DNA from 3 places in the Blautia sp. Marseille-P2398 genome. Region 1 is predicted to be linked to each of the others. Evidence: riboswitches for the same ligand, from Rfam matches in the RefSeq annotation. Region 1 holds a riboswitch; each other region holds the start of a gene.

Evidence for each region. Region 1 has a riboswitch for thiamine pyrophosphate ahead of thiW (energy coupling factor transporter S component ThiW). Riboswitches for the same ligand answer to the same signal wherever they lie in the genome.
Region 2: linked by a shared signal. The riboswitch ahead of thiS (sulfur carrier protein ThiS) and the one ahead of thiW (energy coupling factor transporter S component ThiW) in region 1 are both predicted to bind thiamine pyrophosphate.
Region 3: linked by a shared signal. The riboswitch ahead of thiC (phosphomethylpyrimidine synthase ThiC) and the one ahead of thiW (energy coupling factor transporter S component ThiW) in region 1 are both predicted to bind thiamine pyrophosphate.

What each region holds. Positions count from the first base shown of each region.
Region 1 is NZ_CAXSTD010000028.1:2,329-9,177, reverse strand. Features, by position in the region: gene ACESZG_RS18510 (DUF1284 domain-containing protein) at 1-271, opposite strand, end outside; gene ACESZG_RS18505 (DMT family transporter) at 442-1,317, opposite strand; TPP riboswitch at 1,920-2,023, shown strand; gene thiW (energy coupling factor transporter S component ThiW) at 2,138-2,725, shown strand; gene thiM (hydroxyethylthiazole kinase) at 2,655-3,431, shown strand; gene ACESZG_RS18490 (MATE family efflux transporter) at 3,490-4,890, opposite strand; gene ACESZG_RS18485 (chloride channel protein) at 5,146-6,480, opposite strand; gene ACESZG_RS18480 (right-handed parallel beta-helix repeat-containing protein) at 6,807-6,849, opposite strand, start outside.
Region 2 is NZ_CAXSTD010000013.1:105,060-111,908, reverse strand. Features, by position in the region: gene ACESZG_RS14705 (N-acetylmannosamine-6-phosphate 2-epimerase) at 1-372, shown strand, start outside; gene ACESZG_RS14700 (histidine phosphatase family protein) at 873-1,604, shown strand; gene ACESZG_RS14695 (alpha/beta hydrolase) at 1,709-2,647, shown strand; gene ACESZG_RS14690 (DUF6320 domain-containing protein) at 2,711-4,531, shown strand; TPP riboswitch at 4,577-4,685, shown strand; gene thiS (sulfur carrier protein ThiS) at 4,939-5,142, shown strand; gene ACESZG_RS14680 (thiazole synthase) at 5,194-5,973, shown strand; gene thiH (2-iminoacetate synthase ThiH) at 6,240-6,849, shown strand, end outside.
Region 3 is NZ_CAXSTD010000013.1:100,865-104,538, forward strand. Features, by position in the region: gene ACESZG_RS14660 (fibronectin type III domain-containing protein) at 85-1,092, shown strand; TPP riboswitch at 1,194-1,302, shown strand; gene thiC (phosphomethylpyrimidine synthase ThiC) at 1,617-2,927, shown strand; gene ACESZG_RS14670 (thiamine phosphate synthase) at 2,987-3,562, opposite strand; gene thiH (2-iminoacetate synthase ThiH) at 3,564-3,674, opposite strand, start outside.

The sequences.
Region 1 (6,849 bases):
TCTGTCCATTCTCCAGGCCGCATAGTTCCAGCACTGCATTGTCATATGCTTCTACAAGTGAAAAGGAAGAACAGCATCCTTTTTCATTATTCGGACAGGCAGAACAGATCTCGTCTGTATCTGCATGAAGCTGTATCTTTGCTCCCTTCTGGAAAATATCCAGCATTTCCTGCATATGTGCGGAAAACCCGTTACTATATCCCTCACCCTTGAAATATGCAAGGCACATTCCATGGTGAGGGCGTAGTGGAATATTTTTTATAAAAGACATCTTTGTGCACCTTTCTCCTTAATTTTTTAACATATTGGATACTTTAACACAAAGCGTTTTTATTGACAACTTTTTTTATTTTATAGTTTACAATCCGATAATTCTATATACTGATCTGATTTCATCAGACTTACTGGATAAAATCAGAAAAATCCTTTTTTACTTTTTCTTCATTTACCAGCCTTAGCTACCCTCATATTATAAAGAAAGGTACCCAATGATGCCAGAATAATCAGCACATATCCTGTAAAGCTGTACTTATCCGGAATCTCTCCAAACAGGACAAATCCCAGCATCGTGGCAAAAATAATCTGCGAATAATCAAAGATGGAAATCTTCCCTGCAGGTGCATAGGTGTATGCAGCCGTAATCGTAAACTGTCCGCCCGCTGCGAATAATCCTGCCATCAGCAATGTCACAAGCTGCTTCATACTCATGGGTGTGAAATGGAACAACATCCAGGGTACAACCGACAAGCAGGAGAAAAATGAAAAATAAAACACGATAACCGGTCCCTTCACTCCGTGAGTTCCCAGTACACGCACCATCGTATACGCAATTCCTGCTCCCAGTCCACCGCAGACTCCAATCAGTGCCGGAACAAGTGCCGCATTCTGAAATCCCGGTTTCACTACAAATAAACATCCGATAAATGCCAGCGCAACACACGCAGCCTGTGCCGGTCTGATCTTTTCCTTTAATAAAAGGAATGAAAAAATAATCGCAAAAAACGGAGATAACTTATTCAGGATCGATGCATCTGCCACCAACAGATGGTCAATGGCGTAAAAGTTACACAGAATCCCCAGTGTCCCGCACACACAACGCAGGATCAGTGGTCCCCAGTATTTCTTATCCACCTTCGGCACTGTACGATTTTTACAGAGAATCACCGCCGCAAACACCGCCGCCACCAGATTCCGGAAGAAACTCTTCTCCACAGACGGCAGATCACCTGCCAGACGCACACTCACATTCATACAAGCAAAGAAAAACGCCGACAGGATGATCATTATCATACCCTTTATGTAATTTTCCTGTTTCATCAGATTTAACCTGCCTTTCTGTCCATGCAGACAGCTTCTTTTTATCATATGCTGTCTGTCATCTACCTGTTAATCATAGCACGGACAACTGTTTTAGTACAAATAGATTTTTTATTCCAATTCGTCCTAAACCATGTTATACTATAAGAGCTGTCGAACCTCCAGCAGAAAGGAGGTGAGTTTCATGGAAGAAATTCTCGTCACATTTCTTGTCTCTGTTTTAGCAGGCGTAGTTAGCTACTACATATGCAAATGGCTGGACGGCAGACACTAGACAGCAACAGCCCAAACGGAACAGCTCACCGTAACGAGCAAGAAAGCCCTCAGAGCTGCAACTCTGAGGGCTTTTGTTTCTTTAGTTCGCTTCATGGAATCTCGTCACATTCCTTAGCTACTGTTAGTATATGCTGAAAAAAATAAAAAGTCAACTTAAAAATAATATTAGGTAGTATAAATTTACTGTAGGAAATTTACCCTGCTTTTACATCCCATTGACTTTTCCAAAAGCTTGTGTTACTCTAAAGCGTGTTTGAAAATTGTAACGCACATCTTGCGTAAAGCATTTTTCAAATACGCTCTAACAAAAGAAAATCTGCATAATGGATAATAACAACGGGAGCCTGTGGGACAGGCTGAGAGGAAGATAGATCTTCGACCGCACCTGATATGGATAATGCCAGCGTAGGGACTGTATTTGTATATTAAAATCTGCCAGTGTGTTATTCCGGCAGATTTTTTTGCAGGATTTTATCTGCTTCCTGCACAACTGATAATGTCTGCTTCGGCAGACCAAATCTTAATTTCAAGGAGGTTCATTATTATGAACACAGACAGATCAAAAACACTCAGAATGGTCATGCTCGCCATGATGGTTGCCATCGGCGTTGTCATCTCACCTATTCTGAGAATCGAGGGTATGTGCCCTACTGCACACCTGATAAACATCGTCTGTTCCGTACTTCTGGGACCGTGGTATTCATTGCTTTGTGCCACTCTCATCGGAATCATCCGAATGATGTTTATGGGTATCCCGCCACTTGCACTGACAGGTGCCGTATTCGGCGCATTTTTATCAGGCGTTTTCTACCGCGCTTCTCATGGAAAGATTATCTGCGCAGTGATCGGTGAAATCTTCGGAACCGGTATCATAGGCTCTCTGGTTTCCTATCCTGTAATGGCATTTCTTATGGGCAGAAGCGGACTGAACGCATTTTTCTATACACCAATGTTTCTGGCAGCAACCTGCATGGGCGGCACCATTGCCTACTTCTTCCTGAAGGCCTTAAGTCACGCAGGAATGCTTGCCAAATTTCAGCAAAGCCTTGGAGCAAAAGTATATGACCGTAAATCAGACAAATCCCAGACAATTGACCAGAGCAGCACAGCCGCTGATTCATTGCATCACTAATCCGATTTCTATTCATGACTGTGCGAATATTATTTTGGCGGCCGGAGGCCGCCCGATCATGGCAGAACATCCGGCAGAAGTAGCTGAGATCACCAGAAACTCTCATGCACTGGCACTGAATCTTGGAAATATCACTGATGCACGTATGAAATCCATGCCTGAATCTCTGAAAATCGCTGCCAGTCTCCACATACCCGTTATGCTTGATCTGGTAGGAACCGCCTGCAGCAATCTGCGCTATGAATTTGCGCAGAAGCTTATGAACATCCACATGCCTGAACTCCTTAAAGGAAATATGTCTGAACTTCTTGCCATGTCCGGACAGACCGCACATGCAATCGGAATTGACGCAGGCGTACAGGATGTGCTTACAGATGCCAATCGTTCCCATCTGAAAGAACTGTTCCAGGAAAAGGCTTCCCAGTGGAATACCACACTTCTTATCACAGGCAAGGAAGATATGATCGTCTCCGCCAACAAGTGTGAATTTATCACAAACGGTACTCCTGCCATGTCACAGATCACAGGAACCGGATGTATGCTTGGAATGATCTGTGCCACCTATCTGGCAGTTACAGACTCATTTACAGCTGCCGTCTCAGCAGCCAGAGAATTTGGCACAGCAGGAGAAAGAGCAGAGAAAAACAGCTCCGGACCCGGAAGCTTCCAGACAGAGCTGTTCGATCAGTTTTACAATCTTTTATAAAAAAGTTCCCGTCAGACAATATGGACAAATTTCTTCCATATCATCTGCGGGAACTTTTTTATACTATTTCCGCACTGCGCATTTTTCCCAGTTCTCGTCTCGCAAACACAATCGCCAGCGCAAATGCCGCTGCATCTGCGATCGGTCCTGCATACATCACTCCATCAATTCCCATAAACAACGGGAAGATAATGATCAATGGCAGAAGAAAAATCACCTGTCGTGTCAGAGACATTACAATACCCAGCTTCGCCATACCGATAGAAGTAAAGAAACCGGAAGATACCGGCTGGATACCGTTTGCAAAGGTCATAAACATAAATATTTTCAGATAACGTTCTGCAAACTGAAAATACAGCTCACTTCCTGTTCCGAAGATACCCACGATCTGGTGTGGAAATATCTGGAAACAGAAAAAGAATATCGTTGCAATTACTGTACAGGCAGTTACAGAATAACGGTATGCCTGTCTTACTCTGTCATATTTCTTTGCTCCGTAGTTAAATCCCCAGATTGGCTGACTGCCCTGAGAAATACCAATACAGATTGCCATAAACACCATATTGACTTTGGAGATAACACCTACACAGGCAATGGGAATATCACTTCCATATACGGAATTTGCTCCATAATAACGCAGAATATTATTTAATACGATTTGCACGATCGCCATGGCAATCTGATTAATGCAGGATGCAAGTCCCAGAGAAATAATTGCTTTAAGATATGACAGCTTTGGTTTCAGCATCCCACCGGACAGATACATTTTGCGGAACTTACAGAAGTACACAATTACCAGAACTCCGGAAGCAACCTGTCCGATCACTGTTGCCCATGCAGCACCCTTAATTCCCCATCCGAATCCAAAAATAAACAGCGGATCCAGAATAGTATTGATGATCGCACCTATCATAATACAGACCATAGAATAAGTCGGACTTCTGTCTGCTCTGACCACATGATTCCCGCCGACAGACAAAATATAAAATGGAAGTCCAAATGCAGTAATACCTGTATAATCAACAGCATAAGGCATAACATCTGCAGTTGCCCCGAACAATGTCAGAAGTGGTTTCAGGAACATCAGTACAATCACAGCAAGTATCAGACCACTGATTGCCAGTGACGACAACGCAGTACCTGCAATCCCGCTAGCTTTCTTCTCCTGTCCTGCCCCCATTTCCAGATTATAATTTGATGCACCGCCAATTCCCAAAAGCAATGCCAGCGCAGTTGCGACCGTTGTAACAGGAAACGCCACATTTGTAGCTGCATTTCCCAGCATCCCCACACCCTGGCCAATAAAAATCTGATCCACGATATTATACATCGCACTGACCAGCATACTGATAATCGCAGGAATCGCAAACTTCGCGATCAGACCGCCTACCGGCGCTATACCAAGCGGATTCTGTGCCTGCGAATTTATCTCCTGCGTACTTTGGTTACTTTTTCCCAAGTGAATTCCATCCTCTCTCTACATATTCGATATAATTTCTATCACTGCTATTTTATGATAAAACACTTTTCAGGATAACTTCTATTATCTCCCTGCCCCACTATACCGTATCATTTACTTTAACATTTATTCTCTTTCCCTGCAACGTAAAAAGCATGCAAACTTTTTCCGGATTCCTCCCAAAAGTTTACATGCTTTTTCTGTCAAGCCGATCAATCGGATAAACTTATCCGATTCGCAACTTACTTGATTCAGTTAAAATCTTGTATGTTTATTCACATACTTCGCCTTATACTTAGAATACACAATCGTCTGATCCTTATACAGCCCATAATATCCTGACGCTGCATAACTGATAGAAACTGCGATCAGATAAAAAGAAACACCCTTAAATCCAAACATCTCAAATGCGATCAGAATCGATGTGATCGGACAGTTCGTTACTCCACAGAATACTGCTGTCATTCCGCACGCCGCACAAATAGACGGAGAAAGTCCCAGCCAGTTTCCCATCACACAACCAAACGTCGCCCCAATACAGAACGATGGCACGATCTCCCCGCCACGGAACCCTGCACGCATCGTCAATGCTGTCAGAACTAATTTCCAGAAGAAGTCCAGAGGTCTTGCCTGTCCTTCCTCCACTGCCTTCTCAATCAGCTCTGCACCTGCGCCCATATAATCTGAAGTTCCCAGAAGTAATGTAATTCCAATCACCAGACAGGATCCCACAACTACACGCACATATGGATTCTTAAACCACCTTCCATATGCTCCGGCAACTCCATTCAGCACCATACAGAATACAATACTAATCACTGCACATCCAACAGCGATAGCACCCATTTTCAAACCCGTTTCAATAGTCAGCTTCGGAATATCCACTACATGAAAAGTCTCCGGTGTAACTCCCATTCCTGCCGCAAATCCGGATGCAACCAGGGAAGCAATCATACAAGGCATCAAAGCTGTATAATACATCACTCCTACACTGACTACCTCCAGTGCAAAAACAGCCGCAGCCATCGGTGTTCCAAACAATGCAGAGAATGCTGCACTCATACCACACATAACAATTACATGTCGGTCTTCCTCATCCAGATGAATCCAACGTCCAAGCTGATTAGCAATACTTCCACCAAGCTGTATTGCCGCACCTTCACGTCCTGCAGAGCCACCTGCCAGATGCGTAAGTGCTGTAGAAATGAAAATCAGAGGTGCAGATAAAATCGGCACATCGTCCTGTGATCTCACAGTAGAAAGCACCTGATTCGTACCTCCATCATCCTTACCAAATTTCTCATACAGGTATACAATAATTAATCCCATCACCGGAAGCAGATAGAACATCCATTCATTTTCTTTCCTGTAATTTGTCACACTCTTCAGCACAAAAGAAAACAGTGTACTCGCCGCTCCTGTAATACATCCTACAAGTACCGCGATCATCAGCCATTTTACAAGATTTCCCACATCACGCTGAATCTCACTACTATAATATTGAAGCTTTTTTTTCAGTAAGCTTTTCGCTTCCGTACTTTGTTCTTCCGTGTCATTCTCCTGATCTGCACGCTTTTCCTCTTTCTCCATTTCCCCCTCTTACCTTTCCTTATTATTTTACATACAAATTTGCTATTTCTATTTTAGCATACATTTTCCATATCTACCAGAAAGATAAGACAGAGAAAATAAAGGTTATTGGAATTATATGTTACTGTTCACTCCGTTCACAGTAACGTAGCCAAAATTCATTCCAGATTGCCTGCGGCAATGGAATTTTGGCTTATATGTCTCGGGATTTTGGCATATTCATGCCAAAACACCTCGCGGAATAGTGGTGTGTGAACAGTAACAATTATATTACTGCTCACTCAGGCGTAGATTCACAATTGTATCCGATAACTTACTTAATTCGTTTAAAATACAGTACATATATTAACGTTTTTCCCAACGTCTTCC
Region 2 (6,849 bases), on a different contig from region 1:
GGTGATGGCATAACTGTCAATGAGTTTATCGCACAGATCAAAGAGAAATACCCGGATATTATCCTGATGGCAGATATTTCTAATTATGAAGAAGGTATCAATGCATGGAAGTGTGGTGTGGATATTGTTGGAACAACCATGAGCGGTTACACTGATTACACTTCAAAAAAGGACGAACCAGATTATGAACTGATGGAGAGGCTTGCAAAAGATACAGATATTCCGGTTATCGGAGAAGGCAAGATCCATTATCCGGATCAGGCTGTAAAAGCACTACAGACAGGTGTATGGGCGATCGTGGTAGGCGGAGCGATCACACGTCCGCTGGAAATCGCACAGAGATTTCAGAAGGCAATTGAAGCAGGTAAATAAAATGCGAACAAAAAAGGATGTGTCAGAGTTGCACATCCTTTTTTTGTTATAGCAAGTGCAGTATTTTATGGAATGGCTATAAATAAACAGCCGACCGACTTTTGCAGTAACTGAACCGGACTGCAGAGAATTTTTGGTGCAGAAACCGGAACTTGGTGTTAGAATAGAAGCGTCATATGATAAGCAGAACTTATCCACATCAGAAGATATTTAGTTACTGTTCACACACCACTATCCCGCGAGGTGTTTTGGTATGAATATGCCAAAATCCCGAGACATACAAGCCAAAATTCCATTGCCGCAGGCAATCTGGAATGAATTTTGGCTACGTTACTGTGAACAGTAACGATATTTATGAGGAAACAATCCCTCCGATTACAGAAGAATGTGGAAATTAAAAAAACTCAGATAAGATTTATGAATGGAAGATGCCAGACTATTTGGATACGATCTGATCTGAGATAATAGAAGAACTGAGACAAAAGAAAGGAACAATACGAATGAGATTATTGATCGTGCGACATGGAGATCCGGATTATTCCATTGATTCTCTTACAGAAAAAGGCTGGAAAGAAGCAGAATATCTGTCAGAAAGACTGTCAAAACTTGATGTAAAGGATTTCTATGTATCACCTCTTGGAAGGGCAAAGGATACAGCCTCTTTTACATTGAAGAAAATGAACCGTACAGCAGTTGAGTGTGACTGGCTGAGGGAATTTGATGTTCTGATCGATCGCCCGGATGTTACTGACAGGCAAAAGAGATTATGGGACTGGCTTCCGCAGGACTGGACACAGGACGAGAGATTTTACCAGTATGATCACTGGTATGAAAACGAGAGACTTCAGCAGTCTGATGCCAAAGGATACTATGACTATGTAACAGGAAAGTTTGATAAGCTTCTTGCCGAACATGGTTATGTACGTGAAGGACATTATTACAGAGTGGAGAAACCAAATGAAGATACGCTGGTATTCTTCTGCCATTTTGGTCTGGAATGTGTGCTTCTTGCGCATCTGATCGGTGCTTCTCCAATGGTACTGTGGCATGGATTCTGCGCAGCACCAAGTTCAGTGACAACTGTCAATACAGAAGAACGAAGAGAAGGAATCGCAAGTTTTCGTATCAGCGCATTTGGTGATATTTCCCATTTATATGTGCATGATGAACCACCGGCATTTGCTGCAAGATTCTGTGAAATGTACAGTAATACGGATGAGCGCCACGATTAATTAATCAGGTAAGCCACTTGCGGAGGCTGCGAAAAGCAATAAGCGGTGGATGCGGGTAGAATGACAGAACTGAAAGGAAATATAGAATATTGATATCAAAGACAATGAAAGCAATTCTGCATGCGCTGTCATATGGAAATATTGAGCTGGAATCTTCCAGAAGAATGGCAGATCTGAAGCAGCTGGATGCCATGCGGATTTTTGTAAAAAAGCTGGATGCCAGAGTTTATAATGGAGAACATGAGGTCCCGGTCAGACTGTATTTTCCGACAGAAGAGGCAATGCAGGCGGGGATCGTAGAGGGAAATACATTTCCGATTCTCCTGTTTTTCCATGGTGGCGGATGGGTAACTGAGAGTGTGGAGAATTACGACCGTGTATGTGCCAGAATGGCACAGGCAACTGCACATATTGTAGTTTCTGTAGAATACAGACTGGCACCGGAGCATAAGTTTCCGGTTCCGCTGGAGGATTGTTATGCAGCAGCGAAAGCGCTTTATACCAATCAGCTGATCTTAAACACTGATCCGGAGAAAATTACGATCATCGGGGACAGTGCAGGAGGAAATCTGACAGCAGCAGTATGTCTGATGGCAAGAGACAAAGGCGAGTTTACACCACGCCGTCAGATACTGATCTATCCTGCACTTGGAAACTGTTATACAGAGGAATCTCCTTACAGGTCCGTACAGGAGAATGGCTGTGATTATCTTCTTACATCAGTAAAAATGGAAGATTATCTGAATCTTTATCAGAGTTCAGCAGAGGACAGGCAGAATCCGTATTTTGCACCGATACTGGAGAAGGATCTGAGAAATTTGCCTGAAACATTAATTCTCACAGCAGAATATGATCCTTTGCGCGATGAGGGAGAAGTATATGGCAGAAAACTTCATGCTGCAGGAAATCATGTGGAGGTACACAGGATTTACGGAGCATTTCATGGATTTTTTGCGCTGGGAATCAAATTTCTGCATGTACAGGAGAGTTTTAAATATATTAACCAGTTTCTGAATAAGAGTTATGAGAAAATTCTACAGTAATCCCCGAGAAGATTGCTACAGGACAAAGAGGTAAGCAGGAACGAAAAAGAAGGCAGGAAAATTATGGATACAGGATACTCAAAATGGAGAAAACTGGATAATGCAGCGTTGGCATTTCCGCTGGTAACAGGAAAGAATGACACCAGAGTGTTTCGTTTCTATTGTCAGTTAAAGGAAGAAGTCAATGGGGAAATCCTTCAGGCAGCACTGGATCAGACAATGGAGAAATATCCATTGTTCCAGGCGGTTCTGAGAAAAGGACTGTTCTGGTTTTATCTGGAGCACAGAGACATCAGGGCAGTGGTAAAGCCGGAGACGGAACCACCATGCAGCCGTTTATATATTCAGGATAAGAAATCCCTTTTATTTCAGGTGAGTTATGACAAAAACAGAATTAATTTTGAGGTGTTTCATGCATTGACAGATGGCACCGGAGCCATGCATTTCCTGCAGGAACTGGTTCAGGATTATCTGATCCTGGCACATCCACAGGCAGATCTTCCGCAGATTGAGCATGCAGAGGAAATTACACATGGAGATAAAGAAGAGGACAGCTTTTCTCAGTATTATTCTTCAGATATACCGAAAGATAAAGAGAAGAAAAAAGCCGCTGTTAAACTGAAAGGGGAGAAGCTGGTTCACTCAGATATGCATGTTACGGAGGTTGCTCTTTCTGTAAAAGATATCCACCGGAAAGCCCGCTCCTGTGGAGTTTCCATCACTGTTTTACTGACAGCAATGATGTTGTGTTCTATTCGGGAAGAGATTCCAAAGAATCAGCAGAAACGACCGGTAGCATTGATGATTCCGGTGAATCTGAGAAATTATTTTCCGTCTCAGTCTATGACAAATTTCTTTGGATGGATTGAGGTGGGATATATATTTTCTGATGAAACAACTTTTGAAGATGTACTTTTGTCTGTGAAGAAACAGTTCGAAGAAGAACTGGTAAAAGAAAAGATTGCCATGCATATGAGCGGATATGTGCGCATTGAGAAGAATCCTTTTGTACGTGCTGTTCCGTTGGAGATCAAGAAATATTTTCTGATGCTCGGAGCCAATCTGGGAAGCAGGAGCATTACGGCAGTTTATTCTAATATCGGCATTATTCGTTTGCCGGAGGAGTACAAAGAATATATTCAGCATTTTGGGATTTTTGCAAGTACCAATTCTTTGCAGATGTGTTCCTGTTCTTATGGGGATGAGATGGTACTGGGATTTACTTCCAAGATACCGAATGACAGTATCCAGAGGAATTTCCAGCGGATGCTTGGCGAGGAGAATGTTTCCCACAGAGAATTAAAGAATGAATTTCCGGGATATGGGGAAAAGCACAGGCTTGAGAAAAAAGAAAATCAGAAGGTTATCCAGACTTTCAGCTTCCTGTGTCTGGCAATTGCGGTAATTTGCGGAATGATTAATTTTATGATGGCAGGTGTACTGAACTGGTTCTGGTTTGCAGGAGCAGGATGTGCCTGTGCATGGCTGGTTGTTATGGTAGCATATTATAAACGCAGGAATATTCTGAAGAATGAAATGTGGCAGCTTTTGCTCATATCAGTAATCGCAATCCTATGGGACCGGTTTACCGGATGGAAGGGCTGGTCTGTGGATTTTGTGATTCCTTTCGGGATATTGGCAGTGCAGTTTTCTGTTCCTGTGATCGCAAAAATAAACCGTCTGGAAAGGGAAGAATATCTGTTTTATCTTGTACAGGCCGGAATTGCAGGACTGATTCCGATGATATTGGTTTGGATTGGAATCGTGCAGTTTGCCGTACCTTCAGTAATCTGTGCCGGAATCAGTTTTCTGACATTGGCTGCACTGTTTATCTTCTGCAAGAAGGATACGATGCGGGAGTTTCATAAGAAACTGAGGATGTAGAAATATGGTCTTGACACACATGGGATAAAAGATTATACTTTACCCATGTAAAGAAAGGGGAGCTTGTGAGTGCAGGCTGAGAGGAAGTCATCAACTTCGACCCATATACCTGATTTGGATAATGCCAACGTAGGAACCTATAAGATATGATTTTAAAGGGAGATGACGGGCATCTCCTTTTTATTTATCTCATGCATTTGAAGAAATTCAGCTGTCCGGTAATCAATCTGTAATAAGCGAGAGAAAGCCGGGGGCTTACAGGGAAATTTACATTATAACAGATGAATATTGGGAAAGATGAGAGTGAACAGAGTTCATGAAGGGGTGCACCACCGCGGGTGTATTCTTTTGTGGACTCTTTTTTATGTTGTAGAGGTCGGACCTTCTTTTCCCGGAAAGGAGAAAGTATGCTTATTACTGTTAATGGAAAAACAAAAGAATTGCAGAATACTCTTACAATAGGGCAATATCTGGAGGAAAACAGCTATGTGCCCAGCCAGATTGCAGTAGAATTAAATGAAAGAATTCTGTCAAAAGCCGAGTACAGCACTACTGTTTTACATGAAAATGACATACTGGAAATAGTCAGCTTCATGGGAGGTGGAAGATAAACAGGAATATCCTGATATCTCATTATAATATACGAAAGAAGGACTTAAATTATGAGTACAAATAATGAAGACAAACTGATTTTGGGAGGTCATGAATTTACTTCCCGTTTTATTCTGGGATCCGGAAAATTTTCTCTGGATCTGGTGAAAGCATGTATTGAAAAGGCAGATGCGCAGATCATCACTCTGGCTCTGCGTCGTGCCAATGAAGGTGGACTGGCAAATATTCTGGACTATATTCCGAAAAATGTTACTCTTCTTCCCAATACTTCAGGTGCCAGAAATGCAGAAGAAGCAGTTCGTATTGCCAGGCTTTCCAGAGAAATCGGATGCGGTGATTTCGTAAAAATCGAAGTGATCCATGATTCAAAATATCTGCTTCCGGATAACTATGAAACTGTTAAAGCTACAGAAATTCTTGCAAAAGAAGGATTTGTAGTAATGCCTTATATGTACCCGGATCTGAATGCAGCCAGAGATCTGGTAAATGCCGGAGCTGCCTGCATCATGCCGCTGGGTTCTCCGATCGGCTCTAATAAAGGTCTGTGCACTAAAGAATTTATCCAGATTTTGATTGACGAAATTGAGCTCCCGATCATTGTAGATGCAGGAATCGGACGTCCTTCTCAGGCGTGTGAAGCCATGGAGATGGGGGCATCTGCAGTTATGGCAAATACTGCGATTGCCACAGCAGGTGATGTGCAGATAATGGCTGAAGCATTTAAAAAAGCTATTGAAGCAGGACGAAGTGCATACCTTGCCGGACTGGGAAGAACCCTGGAAAAAGGTGCAAGCGCATCCTCTCCACTGACTGGTTTTCTTCATGAGTAATAAATAAAAAATCATTCTAAAATGAGATTTTTGATTATAGCAATCCTCGTAAATAATGCATTTAAGACAGTTCAGCGGCGTGCGAAAGACAAGGAAGATATCTGCAGGCGTGCTGACGCACGGCAAAGATATCTGACGCAGGATTTCACACTCTGATGGGCTGGATTAAGATGCATTATTTTAGAGGATTGCTATAACTGCGGAGTAGGTATTAATTTATAGGAAAACGAAAGTTGCCAAATGGTAATAAAGAGGAGAAAACATCAATGGAAACAACAGAAAAAAATATGGAACATGGGGAACACTTCAACGAAAGTATTGTCAATGAAGTGATTCTGGAAGATATGAAAAAGAACAGGATCGATCATATGAAATATCTTCCGGGAATGGAAGTACTGGAAGAATCAGACGTGATGGATCAGGTTATTTCTGCCATGAATGCTTACGATTATGATAAATATACAGAGGCAGATGTACGCAGGGCACTTGCTCATGATAACCGTACACCAGAGGATTTTCAGGCACTGCTGTCTCCGGCTGCATTGCCTCTTCTGGAGGAAATCGCACAGGCTGCGCAGAAAGAAACCAGGAAACATTTTGGGAACAGTGTGTATATGTTTACCCCTATTTATATTGCAAATTACTGTGAGAATTACTGTATTTACTGCGGATTTAACTGCCATAATAAGATCCGCAGAGCAAAGCTGAATGCAGAAGAGATTGATAAGGAAATGGCTGCTATCGCAAAGACAGGACTGCAGGAAATCCTGATTCTTACAGGAGAGAGCAGAGCAAAATCTGATGTAAAATATATCGGAGAAGCATGTAAGATTGCCCGGAAATATTTCAAAGTAATCGGACTTGAAGTTTATCCTA
Region 3 (3,674 bases), on a different contig from region 1:
TTAAATCTGCTCAGACACACTTCGGTGTACTATCTGCAAAACAATTTTTTTCTCTCGTTTTGCACTTCAAAAGGAGGTTTTACTATGAAAGCAAGAAGTTTTAAAAAATTCTTTGTGAGTATTGCACTCAGTGCTGTTCTCACGTTATCGTCCGCTTCCTCTGTATTCGCAGCCACAGCACAGCTGGCACCCGCTGAACAATCTGTGGAACTGGCTCAAAGTGACGATTCTGACACCCCTGCCATTGAATCATCCGATGCACAGAATGCCTGCGCTTCTCTTACCGCCCAGCCAGGGATCAGACAGACAGCAGCTTCCGAGAATTCTGTAACTATTCAGTGGAACCCTGTTACCAATGCTTCCAAATATGCTGTCAATATCAGCCCTTTAAGTTCCTCTTCCTATCGTTTTCTCGGCTATATTGGCAATACCCGCAACAAAGCTAAGATCAATAAGCTAAAAGCAGGAACTGCTTACGTTATTAAAATCACAGCACTGAATTCATCCGGCATTGCGATTTCTTCCCGTACTGTGGGATGTACCACGCTTTATTCAAAGGTAAAGATTAAATCTTCCTATGCATCAACCGGCAGATATACCTTCAATATGCAGACTGTAAACCCTTCAAACTCCATTACAGGTTATAAGGTTGTATACCAGAGTTCTGCAGCCCACAAACTTATAACTAAATATTTTAATACCAGATATTCCTTTACCATTCCAATATCCGGCAATACATTTTATCAGGTGAAGATTTACCCTTACCTGGTTCTGGGAAATAAACGGTATGTAAGTTCAACCTCTACGGACAGATATATTTCCAATGTCATCACTCTTCAGAAAGCAGGCAACACAAACAGCTCCATGAGCGTAAAATGGAACAGAACTGCCGGTGCAGACAATTACAGTATTTACATAAAATATCCGGGAAGCAGTTCTTTCAAAAAAGTAAAAACAACAACTTCCAATTTCTTTACACTCACCGGAATGAAAAAGAATACCAAGTACGGCATTAAGGTAATTGCCAATAAAAAAATGAAAAACAAAGTATGGCATTCTGATTCCAAAGCCTATAATATGTCCTTAGTCTGACCATAGTTATCCATAGCAATTGCATAAATCCGGCTACGTTATCAATGACGTAGCCAAAATTTTATATTGACTTTCCCATATCTAAGTGATACACTGGTTGTAATTGAGACAAGGGGTGCTTGTGTAAACAGGCTGAGAGTAAGCTGTATCGCTTTAACCCATTACCTGATTTGGATAATGCCAACGTAGGGAAAGTTATAGTTCTTCCACACTGCAATATGCTTGTTGGCATATTGCAGTTTTCCTTTTACTCTGAACGGGCATATCATATTATCTCCCCCTTGTTTTAATTGCGGACAAATAGTCAGGCAAATGATTTCATACGCCTGAAAGGCAATAAAATATTGCCACGACAGACCGGGGGCACCACTCTCTGTCACACCAGTAGTTTACTTAAAAACTTACGAATATGCGCAGGTGCAAGTCCCTGCTGTATGCAGGAGGCGCAGTTCATTTAATATTGCTGTTTATCTATTACTATGTGCAGCAATTAAGAGCCCACAGTGCAGGGCAAGGAGGAAAAAATGACACAGTATACAACGCAGATGGACGCGGCACGTCAGGGAATCATCACACCACAGATGGAAATCGTAGCAGAAAAAGAACACTTTGACGTGGAAGAATTAAGAGAACTGATTGCAAAAGGACAGGTAATTATTCCCTGCAACAAAAATCACAAGAGCATCAGTCCGAGCGGTGTCGGTGCAAAGCTGACCACCAAGATCAATGTAAATTTAGGTGTTTCCAGAGACTGGAAAGACGTTGATATGGAATATGAAAAGGTACATTCAGCAGTAGAAATGGGTGCAGAAGCCATCATGGATCTCAGCTCCTACGGAGATACCAGAAGCTTCCGCCGCAAACTTACATCCGAATGTCCGGCAATGATCGGTACTGTTCCGATCTACGACGCAGTAGTATATTATCACAAAGCACTTGGTAAGATTACTTCTGAAGAGTGGATTGATATCGTACGTATGCACGCAGAAGACGGCGTGGATTTTATGACTATCCACTGCGGTATGAATCGTGCAACCGCAGCACGTTTCAAACAGAATAAACGTCTCATGAACATTGTTTCCAGAGGTGGTTCTATTATGTTCGCATGGATGGAAATGACAGGAAAAGAGAACCCGTTCTATGAACATTTTGATGAAATTCTTGATATCTGCAGAGAGTATGATATCACTTTAAGTCTGGGAGATGCATGTCGTCCCGGATGTATTGCAGATGCAACTGATACTGCACAGATTGAAGAGCTGATCACTCTCGGTGAGCTTACCAAACGTGCATGGGAAAAGGATGTTCAGGTTATGATCGAGGGACCTGGCCACATGCCGCTGAACCAGATCGCAGCTAATATGGAGATCCAGAAAACTCTTTGCCATGGCGCTCCTTTCTATGTACTTGGACCGCTTGTAACAGATGTTGCTCCCGGATATGACCACATTACTTCCGCAATCGGCGGTGCGATTGCTGCTTATTCAGGTGCTGCTTTCCTCTGCTATGTAACACCTGCAGAACATCTTCGTCTGCCAAATGCAGCTGATGTAAAAGAGGGAATTATCGCTGCCAAAATTGCTGCTCATGCTGCTGATATTGCCAAAGGAGTTCCCGGTGCCGCAGAATGGGATTATAAGATGAGCGAAGCGAGAAAACGTCTTGACTGGGAAGAAATGTTCAAACTCAGCATGGATCCTGAGAAAGCAAGACGCTACCGCGCAGAGGCCAAACCTGAGAAAGAAGACACCTGCAGTATGTGCGGAAACTTCTGTGCCGTAAAGAATACAAACCGTATTCTGGATGGTGAAATTGTTACTATTTTTGATGAATGATGCTTTTATAAAAGCCGTATTTCAACATGTTTGATTGTTGAAATACGGCTTTTTATTTACTATATCTTCATCATATCTGACATAATACATCCACCGGCTGAATCATGTTCCATAATCTCATTTAACTGTCCTGTTCCCGGATGTATCCCTCCTATGGCATATACAGGAATCTTTACTGCTTTACAGACATTCTCCAGAAATTCCAGTCCTCTGGGTGGAAGTCCTTTTTTACAGTCAGTTGTATAAATATGTCCTGCCGTAAGATAATCAGCTCCCAGACTTTCTGCTTTCAATGCATCTTCTACGGAGTGGACCGAACTTCCGATCTGCCGGAAACCTCCAAGCTTTCCCTCATATTTTTCCAACAGAAATATTGGCAGATGAATGTATGGATGATGCAGTTTTTCTGCTACGTTTACATAGGTATGTAATATGCAGGGAACCTGATATCTCTTACAGATTTCCAGTATCTGCTCTGCCAGACGAGAATATTCTTCCTCCGGCAGATCCTTTTCCCTCAGAATAACCGCCTTCGGATGAAGGCTGCATACACGCTCGATCTGTTCTGCAAAGGGACGCTGACACAGGGAGCGGTTGGTCACTGCAATTACATTTTCATAAGGATTTTTCTGCATTTTAGAGGTACACATAATCATTCATAACCGGCTGAAGATCATGATCCAAAAGTGCCTTATAGACTTCATCTACAGACCTTCCGTCTGAAATCTCAAACTGGTCATCTCCTTT